Regions from separate parts of the Methylotuvimicrobium sp. genome, predicted to be linked through region 2. Evidence: riboswitches for the same ligand, from Rfam matches in the RefSeq annotation. Region 2 holds a riboswitch; the other holds the start of a gene.
What was found. Region 2 has a riboswitch for cobalamin ahead of ACRJJO_RS06245 (CbtB domain-containing protein). Riboswitches for the same ligand answer to the same signal wherever they lie in the genome.
Positions count from the first base shown of each region.

Region 1: another riboswitch for cobalamin. It lies ahead of ACRJJO_RS20575 (TonB-dependent receptor domain-containing protein); the one in region 2 lies ahead of ACRJJO_RS06245 (CbtB domain-containing protein).

Region 1 covers NZ_JBNGHF010000076.1:4,946-15,436, forward strand. The annotation lists gene ACRJJO_RS20530 (aminotransferase class I/II-fold pyridoxal phosphate-dependent enzyme) at 1-889, shown strand, start outside; gene cbiB (adenosylcobinamide-phosphate synthase CbiB) at 882-1,775, shown strand; gene ACRJJO_RS20540 (homoserine kinase) at 1,783-2,712, shown strand; gene bluB (5,6-dimethylbenzimidazole synthase) at 2,705-3,367, shown strand; gene cobT (nicotinate-nucleotide--dimethylbenzimidazole phosphoribosyltransferase) at 3,349-4,386, shown strand; gene cobS (adenosylcobinamide-GDP ribazoletransferase) at 4,842-5,588, shown strand; gene cobC (alpha-ribazole phosphatase) at 5,573-6,136, shown strand; gene ACRJJO_RS20565 (cobyric acid synthase) at 6,133-7,536, shown strand; gene ACRJJO_RS20570 (bifunctional adenosylcobinamide kinase/adenosylcobinamide-phosphate guanylyltransferase) at 7,533-8,030, shown strand; cobalamin riboswitch at 8,224-8,452, shown strand; gene ACRJJO_RS20575 (TonB-dependent receptor domain-containing protein) at 8,560-10,392, shown strand; gene ACRJJO_RS20580 (hypothetical protein) at 10,419-10,491, shown strand, end outside.
Region 2 covers NZ_JBNGHF010000008.1:113,869-124,359, reverse strand. The annotation lists gene ACRJJO_RS06270 (RHS repeat-associated core domain-containing protein) at 1-95, shown strand, start outside; gene ACRJJO_RS06265 (hypothetical protein) at 98-451, shown strand; gene ACRJJO_RS06260 (hypothetical protein) at 995-1,684, shown strand; partial or broken gene ACRJJO_RS06255 (RHS repeat-associated core domain-containing protein) at 1,712-2,110, shown strand; gene ACRJJO_RS06250 (hypothetical protein) at 2,112-2,423, shown strand; cobalamin riboswitch at 2,924-3,053, shown strand; gene ACRJJO_RS06245 (CbtB domain-containing protein) at 3,142-3,537, shown strand; gene ACRJJO_RS06240 (cobyrinate a,c-diamide synthase) at 3,540-4,841, shown strand; partial or broken gene ACRJJO_RS06235 (SAM-dependent methyltransferase) at 4,874-4,983, shown strand; gene ACRJJO_RS06230 (response regulator) at 5,445-8,990, opposite strand; gene ACRJJO_RS06225 (alpha-isopropylmalate synthase regulatory domain-containing protein) at 9,759-10,491, shown strand, end outside.

The sequences.
Region 1 (10,491 bases), on a different contig from region 2:
GCCTTATGCCGATCCCGATTACAGCACCTTGAAGCAGGCGCTTCGCCATCGCTACCCGTTGCCCGCCTCTGCCGACTTAGAACCCTTCAACGGCGCGAGCGCTGCGATTTTTGCGTTATTGCGCATGCTCCATCCCGAAGAGATCGTTCTTTATACGCCGATGTATGTCGAATATGCGCGCATCGCGCGGCAATTAGATTGCCGCATCCGTTGCATCGACCGTTTCGAGCATTTTAAACAAACGGAAATTCCGCCGTACAGCACCGTCATTTTCGTCAATCCGGCCACGCCCGACGGCGCGCTTTACGACCTGCAAGAGCTACTGGCCCAATGGCGGGCCGCTCGATGCACGATCCTGATCGACGAGTCTTTTTTGGACTTCTGCCCTGCCGCCGCTACGGCCAGTATCGCCTATAGGATAGACCAAATCCCGAACCTTTACCTAATCAAGTCCTTGAGCAAGTTTTACGGCAGCGCCGGCGTCCGTATCGGTTTCGTCGCCGCCGAGAGAACGGCAATCACAAATTTGAAACAACTCGAACCGGCATGGAAACTGTCGAGTTTCGATATCGCCTACATGCAGCAAGCCCTTTATAACGATGCCTTCGCCGACAACACACGCAAGCAAACGACACAGCTTCGCGAATCATTGAGGCAAGTACTGGAGGATTCCAACCTGTTCGACCGGGTACATCCGAGCCAAGCCAATTTTATCCTCGCCCGTTTGGCGAAAATCGACGGCCAAGCTTTGCAGCGTCATCTGGAAAAAGCGCGAATCTTGATTCGCGTGTGCGACAATTTCGAAGGCCTGGATAAGCGCCATGTGCGCTTCGCGGTTAAGGATGCCGAATCGATCGCCCGGCTTGCCGAGTGTTTGCAACATGTTTGAATTGGCGGCGCTGGCCTATTTGATCGACCTGCGTTTCGGCGAATTCAGCACGACCCATCCGGTCGTGCTGATGGGCCGGTTTATCGAAGGGTATGAACGGCGTTATTACCGCGACAGTATTCTATCGGGCGCGATATTGGTCACCAGTCTATTGACCTTGACCCTGATCGTAAGCCTCTCGATCGTTTACGCCTGCCAAGCGTTACCGTATTGGCTCGCCCTACCCGTTTTGGCCATCATCGCATCGATGGGCCTTGCGATGCACATGCTCCATGTCAGCGTATCGGAACTATTAACCGCAAAACAGCCTCGGCTAGCCTTGCGTTACCTGGTGAGTCGCGATACCGAAGCAATGAGCGATAGCGAGGTCTATAAGGCGGCGATTGAAACCTGGGCCGAAAACCTCAGCGACGGCGTCATCGCACCGCTGTTTTATTTGGTCTTATTCGGCCTACCGGGCTTGGCCGTTTACAAAGCCGTCAATACTTTGGATTCGATGATCGCCTATAAAACCGACCGCTATCTTCATTTCGGCCGAGTCGCCGCCAAACTTGACGATCTCGCCAACTTCATCCCGGCCCGTTTGACGGCCTTGTTGATCATTTTAGTGTCGGCCGATAAAAAACGGGCCTGGCAATGCTTATGGCGGGACGCCGATAAACTGGAAAGCCCCAATGCCGGCCGGCCGATTGCCGCGATGGCGGGTGCCTTGGGCGTGGCATTGGGCGGCGATGCGATGTACCATGGCCGGCTAAAAACCAAACCGGCTCTCGGCGATGCCATCATGCCGGTCACTAAAACCACTCTATCGAAAGCATTGTCCATGAAAACACCCATTGATTTCACGATCCTCGGCCTATTGGCCGTTGGTTTCTTGCTGTCTTGATCAAGCAATGTCCGTTTATACCTCAGTCACAGCCGCACAACTGGACGCCTTTTTCGGCGCTTACGATCTCGGCCAGGTAGTCGATTCTGCCGGCATTCCCGATGGCATCGCGAACAGTCATTATGCGGTCGCGACCACGCAAGGCAACTATGTCCTGACCTTGTTCGAAGCACAGAATGACGAGGAACTAACCCCGGTGATCGAACTGCTGCAACGCTTAGGGGCACACAACCCGCTGTATCCGAATCCGCAGGCCGACCGACAAAACCGGCTATTGCGCAACCTCAACGGCAAGCCGGCACTGGTCTGTAAACGCTTGGCCGGCCGATCCATCGTTTCGCCCACGCTAGATCAATGCCGGCAAATCGGCGCGCAACTGGCCAGGCTGCATCTCGACACGCGGGATTGCACCTTTCCGATCGCAAGCCATCATGATGTTTTGTCGATCAAAGCCTTGTTCGAGCAAGTCGAGAGTCAACTGTCCGACGTGGATCTCGAATTGATTCTCGACGAACTGCAATTTCAGTCCGAACACGAACAACAAACGCTGCCCGGCGGCGTGATTCACGGCGACTTATTCCGGGATAATGCCTTATTCGCCGACGGACAAATCAGCGGCATACTCGATTTCTACAGTGCCTGTAGCGACCACTGGCTACGGGATATCGCGGTCTGCGCGAACGACTGGTGCCGAGACGACGGTATTTTCAATACGCAAAAATTAACCGCGCTGCTTTCGGGCTATGAAACCCTAAGGCCGTTATCGGCAATCGAACATCAGCATTGCAACCGCATGCTCAGAGCCGCCGCGTTGCGTTTTTGGCTGTCGCGCCTCGTACACCGCTACAGCAATCGCCCGGCCGCCCTGAGCCAACCCAAAGACCCGTTCGTTTTTAAAGACCTGCTCGTACAACATCGAAACGCCGCCCATGCCTGATCATCGCTATTCCGATGCCGAACGCGCCGCCATTTACCGCGCTATCTACGAGCGCCGCGATATGCGCCATTTTTTGCCCGACCCGGTCGAACCCGATAGATTAGCGCGCATCATCGCGGCGGCGCATCATGCCCCAAGCGTCGGCTTCATGCAGCCGTGGCGTTTCATCCGCATCACCCGTCCGGATTTACGCGAAGCCATACACGACCTGGTCGAGCAGGAACGCCTGCAAACCGCCCGCGCCTTGCAGGAGCGCGAAGACGAATTCATGCGCATCAAGGTCGAAGGCATCATGGAATGCGCCGAAATCCTCATCGCCTCGTTGAGCGACCGCCGCGAAGAACATATCTTCGGCCGACGCACACTGCCGGAAATGGACCTGGCCTCGTTATCCTGCGCGATCCAGAACATGTGGCTGGCCGCCCGAGCCGAAGGGCTGGGTTTAGGCTGGGTATCGATGTTCGAGCCGGAAGCGCTGAAACGATTATTGGCGATGCCCGACGACAGCCAACCGTTCGCGATTTTATGTCTGGGCCATGTCGAGCGCTTTTATAACGAACCACTATTGGAACAAGAGCAGTGGGCATCGCGCTTGGACCTAAACGATTGTTTATTTGAAAACGCCTGGAATAGACCATGCAAACTCACTTTTTGATCAAGCCGGTAGGGCACGTCCTCACCGCCGCGCTGCAAGACAAAATCGACCAAAAGACCAAACCCTTGGGCTCGCTGGGCCAATTGGAAGCACTGGCGTTGCACGTGGGCACTATCCAAAACACGTTATCGCCGACGCTGACAAACCCGGCTATCGTGATTTTTGCCGGCGACCACGGCATCGCAGCAAACGGCGTCAGCGCCTATCCGCAAAGCGTCACCGCACAAATGGTCGCCAATTTTTTGGCGGGCGGGGCCGCCATCAGCGTTTTCGCCAAGCACAACGGCCTCGACCTGTGGATCGTCGATGCCGGCGTCAATGCCGAACTCAGCCCGCACCCTAAATTAATCGATGCCAAAATCGGCAAAGGCACGCGTAATTTTTTAGATGAGCCGGCAATGACTGAGAGCGAATGCGCCCAAGCCATCCAGGCCGGCGCCGATATCGTGCAGGAACGCCACCATGCTGGATGCAATTGTATCGGCTTCGGCGAAATGGGTATCGGCAACACCTCGTCCGCCTCGTTGTTGATGCATTGTTTGACCTCCTTGCCGCTGGCGCAATGCGTCGGACGCGGCACCGGGCTGAGCGATGCGCAACTTAGCCATAAATTGTCGATATTGAATCAAGCCTTGGCACGGCACTCCGGCCAACGCGATCCATTGGCGGCATTAAGCGTCTTCGGCGGCTTTGAAATCGCGATGATGGCAGGGGCCTATTTGAAAGCCGCCGAATTGGGCATGTTGATCGTCGTCGACGGCTTTATCGCCGGCAGCGCATTGTTGGTTGCGGCGAAGTGCCATCCCGAAGTTTTGGATTATTGCGTATTCAGCCATGTCTCGGACGAACAAGGCCATCGCGCACTGCTCGATCACTTCGGCGCAAAAGCCTTGCTTGATCTTGAACTGCGCCTCGGCGAAGGCTCGGGCGCAGCGCTAGCCTATCCCTTAATAGTCTCGGCGGTTGCGATGCTGAACGAAATGGCCAGCTTTGCCGAAGCCGGTGTGGATGCGGGTTGAAATTGCAGCAATTCCCAGTTTGAGCAGTTTCGCCGATTTTAGGGTGTGGGGTATGCCTGTCGAGGAACGCCGTAAACCCATCCATGGGGGCTTGGCGGCAACTAAGCGCCAAGGATGGCGTGTATTAGGGCAATGCAGGAGCAATTGCCGAGGAGCAAAAATCTACCCATCCGCCGACATCCTCACCAAGCATACCCCGCACCCGTTTTTATACCTTTCGCACTTGAAATTTCGGCCTTGCCTAAGGAGGCACGAAAGGTATATTCTATAATTCAACCACCTTCCTTTTTCCGGCATTTGCCATACGCAACAAGGCTTACATCGTGTTGCTCGTGTTCATAATCAGCCGCCCGGTTTGTCATATTCTCAAGCAATCGATTTTATAAATTGTCGCAAGACAAAGTAGAATTAGACATGCCAAGAACATATCCCGCCTAATTCAAGCAAAACTTTCCATGCCTTCATTACACGATTTCCTTCTGGCCGTCGGCTTTTATACCCGGCTGCCCTGTCCTACCAAGCTCGATTATCGACGCTTGCCCTTTGCTTGTGCTTACCTGCCGTTGATCGGTTGGATGGTCGGCGGGTTTTCCGCATCGGTTTTTTGGGTCGCTTTGCAAATCTGGCCGCAAGACATTGCGGTCGTTATCGCCTTAATCGCCGGCATCTTGCTTACCGGGGCTTTTCACGAAGACGGTTTTGCCGATGTCTGCGACGGTTTCGGCGGGGGCTACGATAAACAGCGCATTCTGGACATCATGAAAGACTCGCAGATCGGCGCCTATGGCGCGCTCGGTTTGCTGTTGCTAATGCTGTTGAAATTCAAGCTTTTGGCCGGTTTACCGGCGCATCTTCCGCCGTTTGCTTTGCTGGCGGGGCACAGTATCAGCCGCTGGTTTCCGTTGTATTTGATGTTCCGCTACGACTACGCCCGCACGCAGCCTAGCAAATCGTCCGGCGCGGTATTCAAGCCCGATGCGAAAACCTTAGCCTTAGCAGGCATTCCGGCGTTGTTTCCCTTTGCCTTGCTGCCGCCACAGGCCTTGATTTCGCTGATACCGATGATGCTGATCACGCTGGGGCTCGGCCGCTATTTCCATCGTCATATCGGCGGCTATACCGGCGACTGTTTGGGGGCTAGCCAACAAATTACCGAAACCGTTTTTTATCTTTTCCTCGGCGCTCTATGGACATTTATTTGATTCGCCATACCCAAACCTCTGCCGCACAAGGCTTGTGTTACGGGCGATCCGACATTGCCTTGGCGGACAGCTTTGCCCAGGAGGCCGAAGCGCTTCGGCAAAAATTGCCTGAACTGTCCGAAGACTGCCGGTTTTATAGCAGCGCGCTCAGCCGCTGCAAACGCTTGGCCGACTCCCTGTCCGATGAGGTCGTCACCGACGAACGGCTCTTGGAGCTTGATTTCGGCGACTGGGAAGGCGTGTTTTTCAACGACATCGACGCAAAATCCCTAAACCATTGGACGCAAAGTTTCGTCGACTTCCCGCCGCCGAACGGCGAAAATTTTACCAATTTATGCCGCCGTGCCGGCAGTTTTTGGCAAGAGCTCATCGAGACCGAGCTTTCGCAAGCCGTCGTCGTGACCCATGCCGGCGTCATTCGCGCCCTACTGACCCATATCTTGAAGCTGTCGCCCGCCGCCGCCTTTCAATTCCGCGTCGATCATGGCTCTTTGCATAAATTTCAATATAGCCATCAATACACCTATATTCACTATCTCAACCTATGAAACCTTTAGCGATCTTCGGCACCAGCTCGGACGCCGGCAAAACCACGATAGCCATGGCCTTGTGCCGAATTTTTGCGGACCGGGGAATAAGCGTCGCGCCGTTCAAGGCGCAAAACGTCTCGAATAATTCGGCGGTGACCCCGGACGGCCGCGAAATCTCCCGCGCGCAATGCCTGCAAGCCGAGGCCGCGCGGGTCGAACCGAATCATTTGTTCAATCCCGTGCTGCTGAAATCGCACGGCAACGGTTCGGTGCAAGTGATCGTCAACGGCTTGGTCCATCAAAATCAAACTATCGCGGATTATTACGATTCGATAGGCGGACTTAAATTGCAGGTCGAAAAAGCCTTTACAACGCTCCGGCAGACTCATGACTTAGTCATCGCCGAAGGCGCGGGTTCCCCGGTCGAACTTAATCTATTGCATAAAGACTTATCGAACAGTTTTGTCGCCAATACCTTCGGCACCCAAAACATTCTGGTCGCCGACATCGAACGGGGCGGCGTCTTCGCGTCGATTTACGGCACGCTGGAATTGATGCATCCGATCATGCGCGAAAACTTGATCGGCGTCGTGATCAATAAATTCCGGGGCGATCGGCGTTTTTTCGACGACGGCGAAACGATCATTAAAGAGCGCTTCGGCGTACCGGTGCTCGGCGTATTGCCGTTCGAGCCGCTCAATATCGACATGGAAGATTCGCAATCGCTCAATAATTACCGACAACGCCTGAACGGCGTCAAGATTCGCATTGCCGCGATCGCCTATCCGGGTTTGAGCAATTATAACGATCTGGACGTGTTGATGGCCGACGAAGAGCTGCATGTCGAATTGATTCAAGCCTACCGCCCCTTGAGCGGCTTCGATATGGTGCTGTTACCGGGCAGCAAAACCGTGTTGCGCGATTTGAGATGGCTGAAAGAACAAGGCTTGTTCGCCGAAATCGAGCGTTTCGACAAAGCGGTGTTCGGTATTTGCGGCGGTTACCAGATGCTGTGCCGAATGCTGAATGACCCGGAGGCTATCGAGCATGACCGGCCCGGCAGCGAATCCGGATTCGGTTATATCGATGACGAGGTGCGTTATCAATACCCCAAGATCGTCCGGCGAGGAAGCTATGATCTGTTCGACTATCCGGCGTTGACCGGCTATGAAATTCATTGTGGGCGCATGAATCAATATTCGCTTTATTATCGGCAAGGCGCAGTCGCCGGCACGCATGTGCATGGCATATTCGACAACGACGATTTTCGAACCGCTTATTTCAAAGCCCTACATACCGATTATCGGGGTTATGCCTACGCCGGCTACCGCGACGCCCAAATTCAAGGCTTTGCCGACCGGGTCGAGGCCAATCTGGATTTGTCATTGATCCTGGAAGCCTTACAGGAGCCATCATGAAGACTTTATTCATCGGCGGCGTCAAGAGCGGTAAATCGCGCTTGGCGGAAGACTATGTTTTACAGCGAAACGGGGGGGAAAAACCCTATTACCTGGCGACGACCGAATTTTTCGACGATGAAATGAAGGCCCGGGTGGCCGTTCACCAACAGCGCCGGCAGGATTCGTTCATTACGGTCGAAGAACCGGTTAAGCTGCTCGCCGCACTACAAGGCTTAGACCGTCCGGTATTGGTCGAGTGCGTGTCGATGTGGCTGAACAACGCCTTGTATCATCAAATTCCCGAATCCGACATTCTGCAGGAATTGGACGCCGTGTTGCAGCTTCCCGTCGAATTGGTCTTGATTCATAACGAGGTGGGCCTCGGCGTTATCCCCGACAACCGCTTGGCCCGGCAATTCATCGATTTATCGGGCAAAGCCGCGCAATTAATGGGCAGGCATTGCGATCGAGTCTTTTTTTGCAGCGCCGGCTTGAAATTACAGATGAAATAAGGGTCTGGCCGCGAATAACTTATTCCGCATGCCGCGCGCGGGGCGGGTTATGTAACCCGCCCCGAACGTTTTGGTTTGCTTTGACCACAGTTAAAACGGTTAAGGACGGAGTTGCAAACTCCGTCCTGCCTAATAAATAGATTTAATCCTCTATATTTTTCTTGCACTTGCATTCAGCCGGCAAATCCCTATAATGCCCTCCTTGCTTTCAGGTGCCCCGCCCTAGAATCGACAGGTCGATTCTAGGGCGGGGTTAAACGGGAAGCCGGTCAGGTCATCAAGCCAAAGCCGGCGCTGCCCCCGCAACGGTAGATAAGTAAAGAATCATCAATTTGCCACTGTGTGCAATGACATGGGAAGGCGATGATTCAGGCCAATGGCCACTTATGAGCCCGGAGACCGGCCCGATAGCGATTCGATACAGCGGAGGGCTGTTAACGAAACGGTCGAGCCATGCTCCGCCTTTTCGCCGCAGGCCCTTGCGTTGTAATTCTACAACCTTTCATGCGCGGGCGGCGCAGAGGACATCATGCGAACATTCTTTCTAAGCCCATTGCTATTCATCGGCTTCCATATTCCGGCTTTGGCCGACTCGACCGCGGGCGAGACACCGTTACATTTACCTGAAATGCTGATCACGGCAACTCGGTCGGACAGTCCCAAAGAACATCTGGCAACCGCCAGCACCGTCTATACGCGAAAAGACATCGAACGCCTTCAGGTCAACACCTTACCGGAATTGCTAAGAGGCTCAACCGGCCTCGATATCACGCAACAAGGTGGATACGGTAAAAACTCCAGCGTCTTCATACGCGGCACAGGTTCCGGCCATGTCTTGGTCTTGGTCGACGGCATCCGCTTCGGTTCGGTAACCTCCGGCACCTCGCCGTTCGAACTGTTGCCGATCGATCAGATCGAACGCGTCGAGATCATTCGAGGTCCGCAATCCAGCCTTTGGGGGGCCGAAGCCTTGGGCGGCGTTATCCAAATTTTTACCCGTAAAGGCGCGCAAGAAGAAAAACCGACGATCACGATCGATGCCGGCGGCGGTTCGTTTAATACCGCCAAAGCCTCCGGCACGATCAGCGGGCGTTATCAAAATAGCTGGTACACCCTCGGCGCGTCGCATTTCAATTCGCAAGGCTTCGATGCGCGACAACCGACTGCCGGGGTGGATGAGCCCGATAAAGACGGTTTCTACAACACCGGGCTCAACGCACGCTTGGGCCACCACTTCGATAATAATGCCGAGTTGGAAGCCACCTACATGCGCTCGGAAGGTCGTAATGACTTCGACGGAACCCCGAATAAAATGGAATTCGTCAATCAGGTCATCGGCCTGAGTGGCGCTATCGATGTCATCGACAACTGGCGCTCGACCTTACGGTTAGGGCAAAGCCGAGACGATGCCGACAATTTCAGCCAGGACGGCTCGTTTTTCAGCCGTTTCGACAGCACGCGTTGGAATGCCAGTTGGTTAAATGCGGTTAAATTGTCGGACGATCATCAACTGACGCTCGGGGCCGATTACCGTTTGGATGAAGCGAATAGCACGACAGATTACACCGAGCTATCGCGTTACGATGTCGGAGTGTTCGGCGAATGGCACGGACGATTCTTCGACAACCATTATCTCAATGGTTCTATTCGTTGGGATGAAAACGAAGCCTTCGGCGACTTCGTCACCGGCAGCATCGGCTGGCGCGCCAATTGGGATTACGGCATCAGTACATTCGCCAATTTCGGCAACGGTTTCAAGGCTCCAAGCTTCAACCAACTCTATTGGCCCGGCTTCGGCAACCCCAACTTGATGGCCGAAGAATCGAAATCGGTCGAAGTCGGACTCGCGGGCAACCATGACTGGCTACAGTGGGAGATTCGCGCTTATCATACCAACCTGGATAATTTGATCGTCTATGTCTTTGATCCGGCGAATTTTAGCTTATCCGCCGAAAATATCGGCAAGGCCCAAATCGACGGTCTCGAAGCCGAAATCAGCACACAAGTTTTCGGTTGGAACGCCAAACTAGGCATGAATTTGCTCCGTCCGGTCGACCGGGAAACGAATAATCGTCTGCCACGCCGCACCGATAGAATGTTATCATTCGATCTATCCAGATCGTTCGGGCCCGTCGACGTCGGTGCTTTGCTATTAGCCGAGGGCTATCGCTACGACGATGCCGCTAATACGACCAAAGTCGGCGGTTATGCGACCGTCGATTTACGCTCGGCCTATCACATCAATAAAAACTGGACCATTAGCGCTCAATTGAATAATTTGCTGGATAAACAATACCAATTGGTCGATACCTACAACACGGCCGATCGCAACTTTTTCGTTTCGATTCGCTATAATATCTAAAACTTAATTTTTCTGGAGAAATAACGATGAATATCGCACAACGTTTACCTGTCCAAAACTTACCGATTCAACCCGGCGCGATTGCTTTGATGTTGTTGA
Region 2 (10,491 bases):
CCCTTCAATACACAAAGACTACATTTGGGCCTAGGGGGGAAATCATACATGTTAAAGATAAGATAAGCGGTCAAACTTTCTTCCCGGGACAATGACGATGAAAGCACGGATTGTCGTTTTAGATGCACTAATTAGTTTTCGGTATTCAATCGAACAATTGAAAAGAGATTTGTCTCATTTTCCATGGGACTCTGAGGAAGAGTTAGTCGAAGTTAAGTTAAGTGACGTAACAAGTGTGCTTCAACGCTACATTGATGGTCTACTGAAAAAAGAAGAACTTATTGAATGGGCTAATACAATTGAATGCAGAGACGATATTGGTTTTGAAAATGGCTTTTATGATGTTTTGAAAGAAACTATTTATGTATTGGCAAACCCCGAGATCAACGAGCCGTTAGATAAGAATAAGGCAACTGAGATGAAACAATTCCTTATCTCGTGCAAACGCTGAAAATCTTGGAAACGGAGCGCTAGCGAAGTGAAGATTTTTAGTCCCCGATAGCCGTAGCGCCGGGTGTTTTGCCGGAGTCTGCGCGACTAGCGCAGGCGGAGGCAAAATACAAGGCATCGCGACACGGCGTCAAGCCATTTGTGGGAGTGCTACGGAGCCGCATCGAGTTGACGATGATGTGGCGTAGTGGCACGGACGCAGGGCGAATCGGGGCCGCCGAAGGCAATAATCGCCAAGTCATTTTTCGCTGCTGAAATCGGACGGACCCCATTTCAGCTTTCGCGAAAAATCTTGGCGCGCTTGTTAAGATCTGAACAATAGGAATAACTGGGGTCAAGTTCTGAGGTATCCCCGCAAATTAAAGCCAATAGGGTCAAGTCTTTCTTTTTGCAAAAGCTATCAAACCTACTCCAAGGCTATGATAATCTTGTCCTGTTCAAAATTAAGCGGCTCTATCAATAGCAGTTGCTTTAAAATGTATTCAGCTCTCTTTTGTTCGGCGGCACGCCGGCCACGACCTACCAATACGATGCCGCAGGCCGGATGGAACAGACCGACCTATTTAATGGCAGCGTCACCAATTACACCCTGGACAAAGCCGACCGGTTGACCGGCATTCAACACAGCGCCGTCGGCCAAACCCTGGCCGATTACCAATACACCCTCGACAACAACGGCAACCGGATCAAAGCTGTGGTCGAAGAACCGAAAAAACCGGAAGCGCTGATCAACCGGAGCCAAGGCCATACCTACAATGCACAAAAGAACCGGCTGCTCGCCACGCAACTGAACGGAACGACCCAGGCAACCTTCAGCTACGACCACGAAGGCCGGCAGCAAAACAAAAACAGCACGAATTTTACCTTCGACCGCGCCCACCGGCTGATCCAACGCGGCAACGACCAGTACGTCTATGACGGCACCGGCAACCGCATCAGAGCGACGCGCAGCGGCACCACCACAAAATACATCTACGACGCCGCCGGCAATCTGCTCGCCGAAGTCAATAACAGTAACCAAATCACCCGCTACTATATCTACGGCCACGGACTCATCGGCTTTGTCGATGCCAGTACCAACCAACTCTACACCTACCACTTCGACGGCACCGGGCACACGGTCGCGATCACCAATCAAAATCGTCAGATCGTCAATAGCTACGCCTACGACACGTACGGCAGGCTGATGGCGGAAAGCGAAACGATACCGCAACCGTTCAAATACGCCGGATAATTTGGCGTACAAGCCGAAGCCGATAATCTTTACTACATGCGCGCTCGGTATTATGATGCCGACATCGGCCGGTTTATCAGCGAAGACCCGATCGGATTCGAAGGCGGATTGAATCTGTATGCGTATGTGGGTGGGAATCCCATTATGTTTGTTGATCCAAATGGGTTTAGTGCTGAGCGAATCGGCATCTCCCAAGCTCAAATCGCTCAATTTCAGCAGGATGCTTTTGATATTGCAATTGGATTTGCATTGCCGGTTAGCAAGGCTGGAAGTTTGATTAAGGGTGCAGTAAACAAATTAGGACGCACAGTTTCCGATACGTTACCGAAGGGAATAACGAGGGTTTCAAAGGATGCTGTCCCTGTGAGTAGTCGAGACATCATTGATGCTACTCGCCCAGGCGCACAGCGGACCGGAGGAAATTAAAGTGATTTATTTGACTGACTTGATGTATCGATGGATTGCTTGTAGCAATGATCTGTGGCTTAGATGGTTTGCCTCAATGGAAAATGGTGCAAATGAATTTATTGACGTTGAGCGATTTCTTCTGGATTTTCTTGTTATTGAAAAGATCGATCAACGTTTGAACGGTATTTCTCCAGATCAATTCTTCGATATGATGCGCGTTATATATCGGGTTTCCGTTAATGAGTCGCGTCAAATATGCGTAAGGCAACGCGCTGGAAATGTGTTTTGCAAGGGTGGTACTGTATCCATTTTAAAGGGTGATCTCTTTTAGATTCGGTCTGTCGACACAATGGGGATTATGCAGAATGGAAAGCCTTATGTGGAGGTAACTTATGGCGACGGATATTTCTTGGAGTCGCCCGATCTGTTAGAGTTTGTAGTCGAGTTATAAGTACCGAAGATCTGATTTATTAAAAGTTAGCTGACGAAAGAAGGCATTAATTTATCGTAACTACTCGAGGCAATCCCCCTGTGTCAGGCTAGTTGTCGCCTCTAAAATTTTATAGAGGTGAAAAATACAAACCCATTATAGTGAAAAAGCCAACATCGATGCCAGTACAAACCAACTCTACACCTACACTTCGACGGCACCGGGCACACCGTCGCGATCACCGATCAAAACCTCAAATCGTCAACAGCTACGCCTACGATCCGTACGGAAGGCTGATGGCACAAACCGAAATTATCGCTCAGCCGTTCAAGTATGCCGGGCATTTCGTCGTACAAGCCGAAGCTGATAACCATTTGCGCAGCTTTAACGAGTAACCTATAATCCGCAGCTTGTTTTACGGTTCCCGCACTGCGCGGGTGAAACTGGAAGCCGGTTAAAGGCCGGCGCTGCCCCCGCAACGGTAGGTGATTTTTCACGAGCCCGGAGACAGGCCCTAAAACTTAAAGAACAGTATTGCGGCGGGCGATCTGTCAAAATCTTTTTTGGTTTGTCTTCCCCTCCGTTTTTCCGTCAATCAGACTTGGGAAGGACAATCACCATGAAAACACTCGCCGGCTCTTCCGTCGTTTACTCCGCTAAATTTCTCCCGAGCTTCAGCGCCATCGTATTGGGCTTGACCGTGATTCTAGGCCTCGGCTTTATGCAAGACGCCAACAACTACATTCATAATGCCGCACACGACGGACGCCATAGCGCCGCATTGACAGCCGGAATCCTGTCCGGCCTGCTGCTCGGCGTCTTACAGTATTATCTGACGCAACCTCTGATTTTAGCCGCGGAACAATTCGAAGCGCCCGCAACCGGCTCCGAGCATGAGTGGCAACCGGAAGACGGCTGGCAACGCTTCGTAGTGATGTCCGCCTTCAGCAATGCCCTATTCTGGCTCAGCCTCGGCGCCTTGGCCGGATTTACCTTGACCAAACTCAAACTCTGATCATGAACACTAGCCCATCCGTCCGCCATTGTCCGGCCATGCTGATCAGCGCGCCCGCCTCCGGCCAAGGCAAGACGACCCTAACCGCCGCTTTGGCTGCCTATCACCGAAGTCAAAACCGCAAGGTCAGCATATTCAAAACCGGCCCGGATTTCATCGATCCGCAGATTTTGGCTCATGCCTCGGGACGGCCGGTCTATCAATTGGATTTGTGGATGATGGGCGAGGCGCATTGCCGCGACTTGCTCTATCGCGCCGCCGCCAAATCCGATGTCATCTTGATCGAAGGGGTAATGGGCCTCTACGATGGGGACAGCAGCAGCGCCGATCTGGCGCAAGCGCTGTCGGTCCCGGTCGCCGCTGTGATCGACGCGCAAGGCATGGCGCAAACCTTTGCCGCCGTCGCCTATGGTTTGGCTCATTACCGACCGAACCTAAGGTTTGCCGGCGTCATCGCCAACAAAGTCGGCAGTACAGGCCATGCCGGATTACTGCAAGAAGCGCTGCCCGAAGACATGCCCTTGCTGGCAGCCCTATCTAAAGACGCGGATATCGCTTTGCCGTCGCGGCATTTGGGTTTACTGCAAGCGGACGAGATCGGCGACTTGGACCGAAGACTGGCGCGAGCCGCAGAATTATTGACCGAATCCGCGCCATGCCGCTTGCCCGAACCGGTTGACTTTGCCCCGGCGGCAACGACGCCGACGCCGCGCCTTCTTGCCGGCAAACGTATCGGCATCGCCCGCGACGCGGCCTTTTCATTCATCTACCAGGCCAACCTCGATTGCTTGCAGGCCATGGGCGCCGAGCTGCGTTTCTTCTCGCCGTTGACCGACGCCAAATTGCCGGAGGTCGATAGCCTCTATCTGCCGGGCGGCTATCCCGAACTGCATCTAGCGGCCCTCGCCGATAATCGCGCGATGAAACAGGCCTTGCATGACTATCACCGCGCCGGCAAACCGATTTACGCCGAATGCGGCGGTTTTTTATATCTGTTGGAAACGCTGACCGACAAACAGGGACAACCGGCCGCGATGGTAGGCTTATTGCCGGGCAGCGCCAGAATGCAAAACAGGTTGGTTAACCTGGGCATGCACAGTTTACATCTGGAGCATGGAAAAATCCGAGGCCATAGCTTTCATCATTCGCTCCTTGAAACCGATATGGAAGCCTTGACCGTATCGGTCCCGCAACGTAACCGCAGCCAAGGCGAAAAATTTTTCCGCGTGGGATCGTTGCAAGCCTCTTATCTGCACACTTATTTTCCGTTCAACCCGCAACAAGCCGCAGGATTTTTTCACTAACCGGATTAGCGAAAGTCTGGTTTGTCGGCGCCGGCGATCCTTTCATATTTAGCCGGGCGGCAAAGAAGTCGAAACCTTGATGCAATCGGGTATCTATTTTCAAATCGTCCCCGGCATTACCGCGGCGTCGGGTCGCGCAAGTAATATCCCCCCGCAAAGCGGGGGGCTTGACGGTCATTAGCAACCCCAAGGGCTGCCATAGTTAAGCCTTTCGGTTTATTAAAAATCACCGTTATCATCAGACGCATTGTCTTCGATATCGCACTTTTTCCTGTGATGTATCACTAACCTCCGGCGATCTTAAACAGCGTAGCCCGAATGAAGCGTAGCGCAATCCGGGATATTCGGTGCCACGCCAGTCCCGTATTCCGCTACGCTACATACGGGCTACATGCTAACTTTATGAAGGTATGGGGTGCGGTTAGCGGGGATGTCGGCAGCAGGTGCAGATTTTTGCTCCTCGGCAATTGCTCCTGCATTGCCCTAATACACGCCATCCTTGGCGCTTAGCTGCCGTCAAGCCCCCATGGAAGGGTTTCAGCATCTGCCGAGGCAAAGTTTTTTCAAGCTCGAGCAATACTGGTTCGGCAACATCGTATCATTTTACTTATCTTTACCATTCAGACGGCCGATTTCGCGCAACGTATCGTTCAATAAAATCTGCAACTGTTGAATCGACTCATCTAACGTAGCTCCTTCTTCTAAAAGCTTAGACTCAATCTTTTCAGCCAACTTCCATACTTGTATCAGCGCCAAGTTTCCTGCCGTCCCTTTCAATTTATGCGCCAAGGCAAGAGCACTTTCCCGCTCGCCTTGAGCCATCATTTTGGCAACTTCGTCTCCGTCATGTCCGTGCGATTCGGCAAACTTTTGTAAGTATTTATAATAAGTTGCGGCGTCGCCCCAATTATGTAGGCCTCTGTCTATATCTATCATGGGAAGCTGTGAGTCGGCTGTCTTAGCTGAAGCGACCGGCTCATTCTTTGAATCAGCCGTTACTCGTAATCCGGTAACGTATTGTTGCAGATAAGCGATTAATTCCTCGACATCGAACGGTTTGGCAATGAATCCATTCATCCCGGCATTGAGCGCTGCAGCCTGTTGATTCTTGAATGCACCGGCGGTCAGCGCCACGATAGGCAACAGAGTCAAGCCAAGGACTTCACGAATTTGCCGGGTCGCTTCATAACCATCCATGAGCGGCATTTGTACATCCATCAGCACCACGTCGGCCAAATCCGGATTCAGTCTTAACCATTCTAAGGCCGCATGACCGTCGTCTGCCAAATAAACGGTAGCTCCTTCGGCTTCCAAAATACGCCTTGCCATATCACGGTTAATTTCACTATCATCGACCAATAACACCCTTAAGCCGTTGATTCGTTTTTCGGATGGCGTAGTTTTATTATGCTGTGTAGACCTTTCGCCTTGACGCCGCTGCTTGGCATCGGATACGGCATTATAGAGTGAAGAAGCAGTAATCGGTTTACGTAAGACGGCATCGGCTATTGCCACATCCGGTTCGCGTAGCAATGCATCGCGGTCATGAGCCGTGGCAATAACGATAATCGGAACATCGGCAATATCGCCAAGCTCTTGTCTTATGCGTATACCAGCTTCGAGCCCATTGACGCCGGGCATACACCAATCCAATAATAAAATATCGGGGAGTTTATTATTCCGTGCCCGTTCGATAACACGCTCCACAGCCTCTTCGCCCGACTCAACGACCTCGGGAGTCCAGCCTAAGCTACGCACCGTTGCCGCCAACATCTCTCTAGCCATGGGATGATCGTCGGCGATCAATACTTTTTGAAACGCGATGGACGGATGCACATACTCTTGCGGCTCGACCAGCTCTATCGGCAGCATCAACCAAAACTCACTACCTTGCCCGAGTTCGCTGTTGACGCCGAGTTCTCCGCCCATCATTTGCGCCAAATGCCGGCATATCGTTAAACCCAACCCTGTTCCGCCGAAACGGCGTGTCGTCGACGTGTCTTCTTGAGAAAATGCATTAAAAATTTCCGCTTGTTTTTCAATAGGAATACCAATGCCGGTATCGCGGACGCTGAAACGTAGATAATCCTGGCCATCTTTAGGCGGCAATTTGATGACGGAGATCGTAACGCTTCCCCGCTTTGTGAATTTAAGCGCATTACTGGTCAAATTGACCAATATTTGTTCGAGCCGAAGCGCATCGCCGCGCAGAAGCTCGATGCCTTCCGGCGCCGGCCCCATAATCAATTCGACTTTATTGCTGCATTCAATCGCCGACATCAGCGTGGCTACGTTGTCCAACACATCGCTCAACCGAAATGGCGCATGCTCGATTTCAAGACGCCCCGATTCTATTTTGGAAAAATCCAGAATATCGTTGATGATTCCGAGCAAGGACCGGCCGGCTATACGAATTTTCTTCACCAAATTAAGCTCATCGACTCCCAGATCGGCTTTTTCCAGTAAATAGGCAAATCCAAGTATCGCGTTCATTGGAGTCCGTATTTCATGGCTCATATTGGCCAAAAAGTTGCCTTTGACACTGGCAAGCCGCTCGGCCTCCTGTTTTGCCGCTTGTAATTCCGCCGTACGCTCGGCCACGTTTCGCTCCAAGGTTTCATTCATTTGCAGCAAAGCATCTTGGATCCGCTTGCGTTCGGATATATCGACAATGGTCGCCACGACAAAAACTTGGTTATCGCTCCGGAAGGGGCTCAAGCCGATTTCTATCGGAAATATAGAGCCGTTCTTGCGTGTCCCGTATAAATCTCTCCCCGCCCCCATCGCCCGAGTCGTTGGGTTTTGTAAATAATCTTTACGTTGCCTGGCATGGCGTGAACGAAACTTTTCGGGAAGCAATATTTCCACGGGTCGGTTGACCACTTCCGATACTTGATAGCCGAATAGGCTCTCGAAGGCAGGGTTAGCCATGACTATTTTTCCTTCGGCATCGACGACCAACAAGCCGCTGGCATTTGCTTCGAACAACATCCGAAAACACGCTTGAGCCTCTTGTAAACGCGTCGCTGATTCCGCTTCGCCCCTCGCCAGAGCCGCTTCCTTCTCGGCCAGAGCCCGCGCCGATTTTGCCTGAATTAGACGCCAGATACCTATCGCAAACAATAGCAAGATCACCGAAGCGCTCGCGATCTTAGCCGACCAAACGTTTTTTTCCAACACCGATAATTTTTCCATTGGTAAATGGCTAATCACTTTCCAATGTATGCTGTGCGATAGCCGGACATTTTGTTTGGGCGATAGCGAAACGGAACTCCATGTCCAAAGACCGTCGTCAAGTTTAATCTGGCCTTTTTTCTGCCGGGTTATCGCATCCCATACTCGAGGATTTCGTGTAGCAAGAGTCGCTTCCCGTTGAAACATGAAGCCCCATTCATCCTGTGCATTGGGGCTTTTTAGCCAATAGCCCTCGTCATTGACCAACATCAACCTGTCAACGGCGGGGCCGGCGCTGTGGACGAAAGCATCCAGCATTGATTTTGCCATTATGTTAATGATGAGAATGCCTCGAGGCTTACCTAATTCATCAAACACTGGGCTTGAGACCCTTATCGTCGGCTTGTAAGGAATCTCGATACGGCCGTCGTCCATATTCAAATCGAGCGGGGAAATATAGATCTCCCCTTGATTCAGCAACATGGTCTCGGTAAAAAAATAGCGCTCGTCTTTAGCCTGTAATTCGTTGCGAGGAACGACGATCGGGCGCCCTCTTCTGTTATTGACTCGCACTTGCTCCATTCCTTGTTCGTCGATCCAGCGTACTTTGTCGTAAATCGGGTTACGCGACATCAACGAAAAAAATGCGTCTTGCATCGAGCGCGCGTCCGAGCCATTCGGGGCTTGATAAACCCTGAGAACCGGGTTTTCATTGATTAAACTCATCAAATGACCTATCGGAACGGCCAGATCTTGATCCAAGCGCCCTTGTCCCAGCTCAACAAAAATTGTTTCGTCGGCCATCAGCATAGATAACTCAGCATCAATGCGCGATTCGCCCAACAACAAAGTACCTGCCACGACTAAAAAGCAAACGGGTATAAATAGCAGCATAAAATCCTTAAAAAATCGGCCTCGACCTAAAGTCGTTTGATAAGGATCTTGCTTGCTTGATCGATTGAGTAGTGTATTCAAAACGGCTGTTATCCTCTAAATTACAAATAAACGACTTTACCAAGGCGGTTACTGGTTTAGTGAAAGCCTAACAAAGCCATTCTGCTTAGGCTAAAGCTAGCTTTAGAAATGAGTTTTTATTATTTTTATTTAACAACAACTCTTTGTAATTTTGATAATTTAATTGATTAACAAATAATTTCCCACATAGAGTGTAGACTAGATTTTGTGCTCTAGCGGCTAAATTATGCAACCCGACACAACGCATTCAAGCTTATTGACCCAATTTAAATAGTATTGAGACCACTAATACCTAACGCCTAATCTGAGCAAACAACGCATAACTAAAAAAAGCATTTCACCCTGAAAATCATGAAGAATAAGAAGTTGATTCATTTGTATAGAACTTTCGTTTATCCAAGAGGTTAGAGGGAATATTTAGGTATTCTATTGAAATACTTCATGTGCTTCATGGTTATACTGACGAATTTATACCTTTCGCACTTCAAATTTCAGCAGTGCCTTAGGAGGCGCCGGGATATTGCAAGTCTGAAAAAACAATTAAGGGAGCGAAAAATACGATTATGCCGTTGCACTCCATTTCATGCGTCGATTCACAATTGCAAAATGAAGTGCTTTTAGGGGAAAATAGGCGGTTTAGTGTATCTTGTGCTTTTCGTTCGACTTTATTGGAGGTGTGTCTGCCTGTCGAAGAATATAAACGAAGGCACCGGCTTTGGCCTTCATCATTCAATCCATTAACTCGCATCGAAATCACAGGCGAAAATCATGTCAATAGAGTCAAGACACATTCAGTTGATGGACACTACGCTGCGTGACGGCGAGCAAACGCAAGGTGTCGCCTTCACACCGACGGAAAAAGTGAGCATCGCCAAAGCCTTATTGCAGTTTTTGCGCGTCGACCGAATCGAAGTCGCTTCGGCTCGAGTGTCGGAAGGTGAAAAAGAGGCCGTCAGCCAAATCAACCAATGGGCCCGGCAAGAAGGCTTCGCCGACCGCGTCGAAGTATTGGGTTTTGTCGATCATACGCGCAGTGTCGATTGGATTCTATCTACGGGCGGATCGGTCATCAACTTGCTTGCCAAAGGCAGCGAAAAACACTGCCGCGAACAACTCGGCAAGACGCTCGAACAACACAGCGCTGAAGTATTAAAAACCATCAACTATGCTCACGAACAAGGCCTAAAAATCAACATTTATCTGGAAGACTGGTCGAACGGCTACAAAGACAGTCCCGCTTATGTCTATGGGCTCGTGGACCGCTTACGGAATAGCCCGGTTAGTCACTTCATGCTGCCGGATACCTTGGGCGTTATGTCCCCGGACGAAGTTTTCAACAGCTTCAGCGATATGTGCGGGCGCTATCCGGATTTATTGTTCGATTTTCATCCGCACAACGATTACGGTTTGGCGACTGCCAATGTCATGGCCGCAGTTAGGGCCGGCATCAGCGCCGTACATTGCACCATCAATTGCTTGGGCGAACGCGCCGGAAACGCTT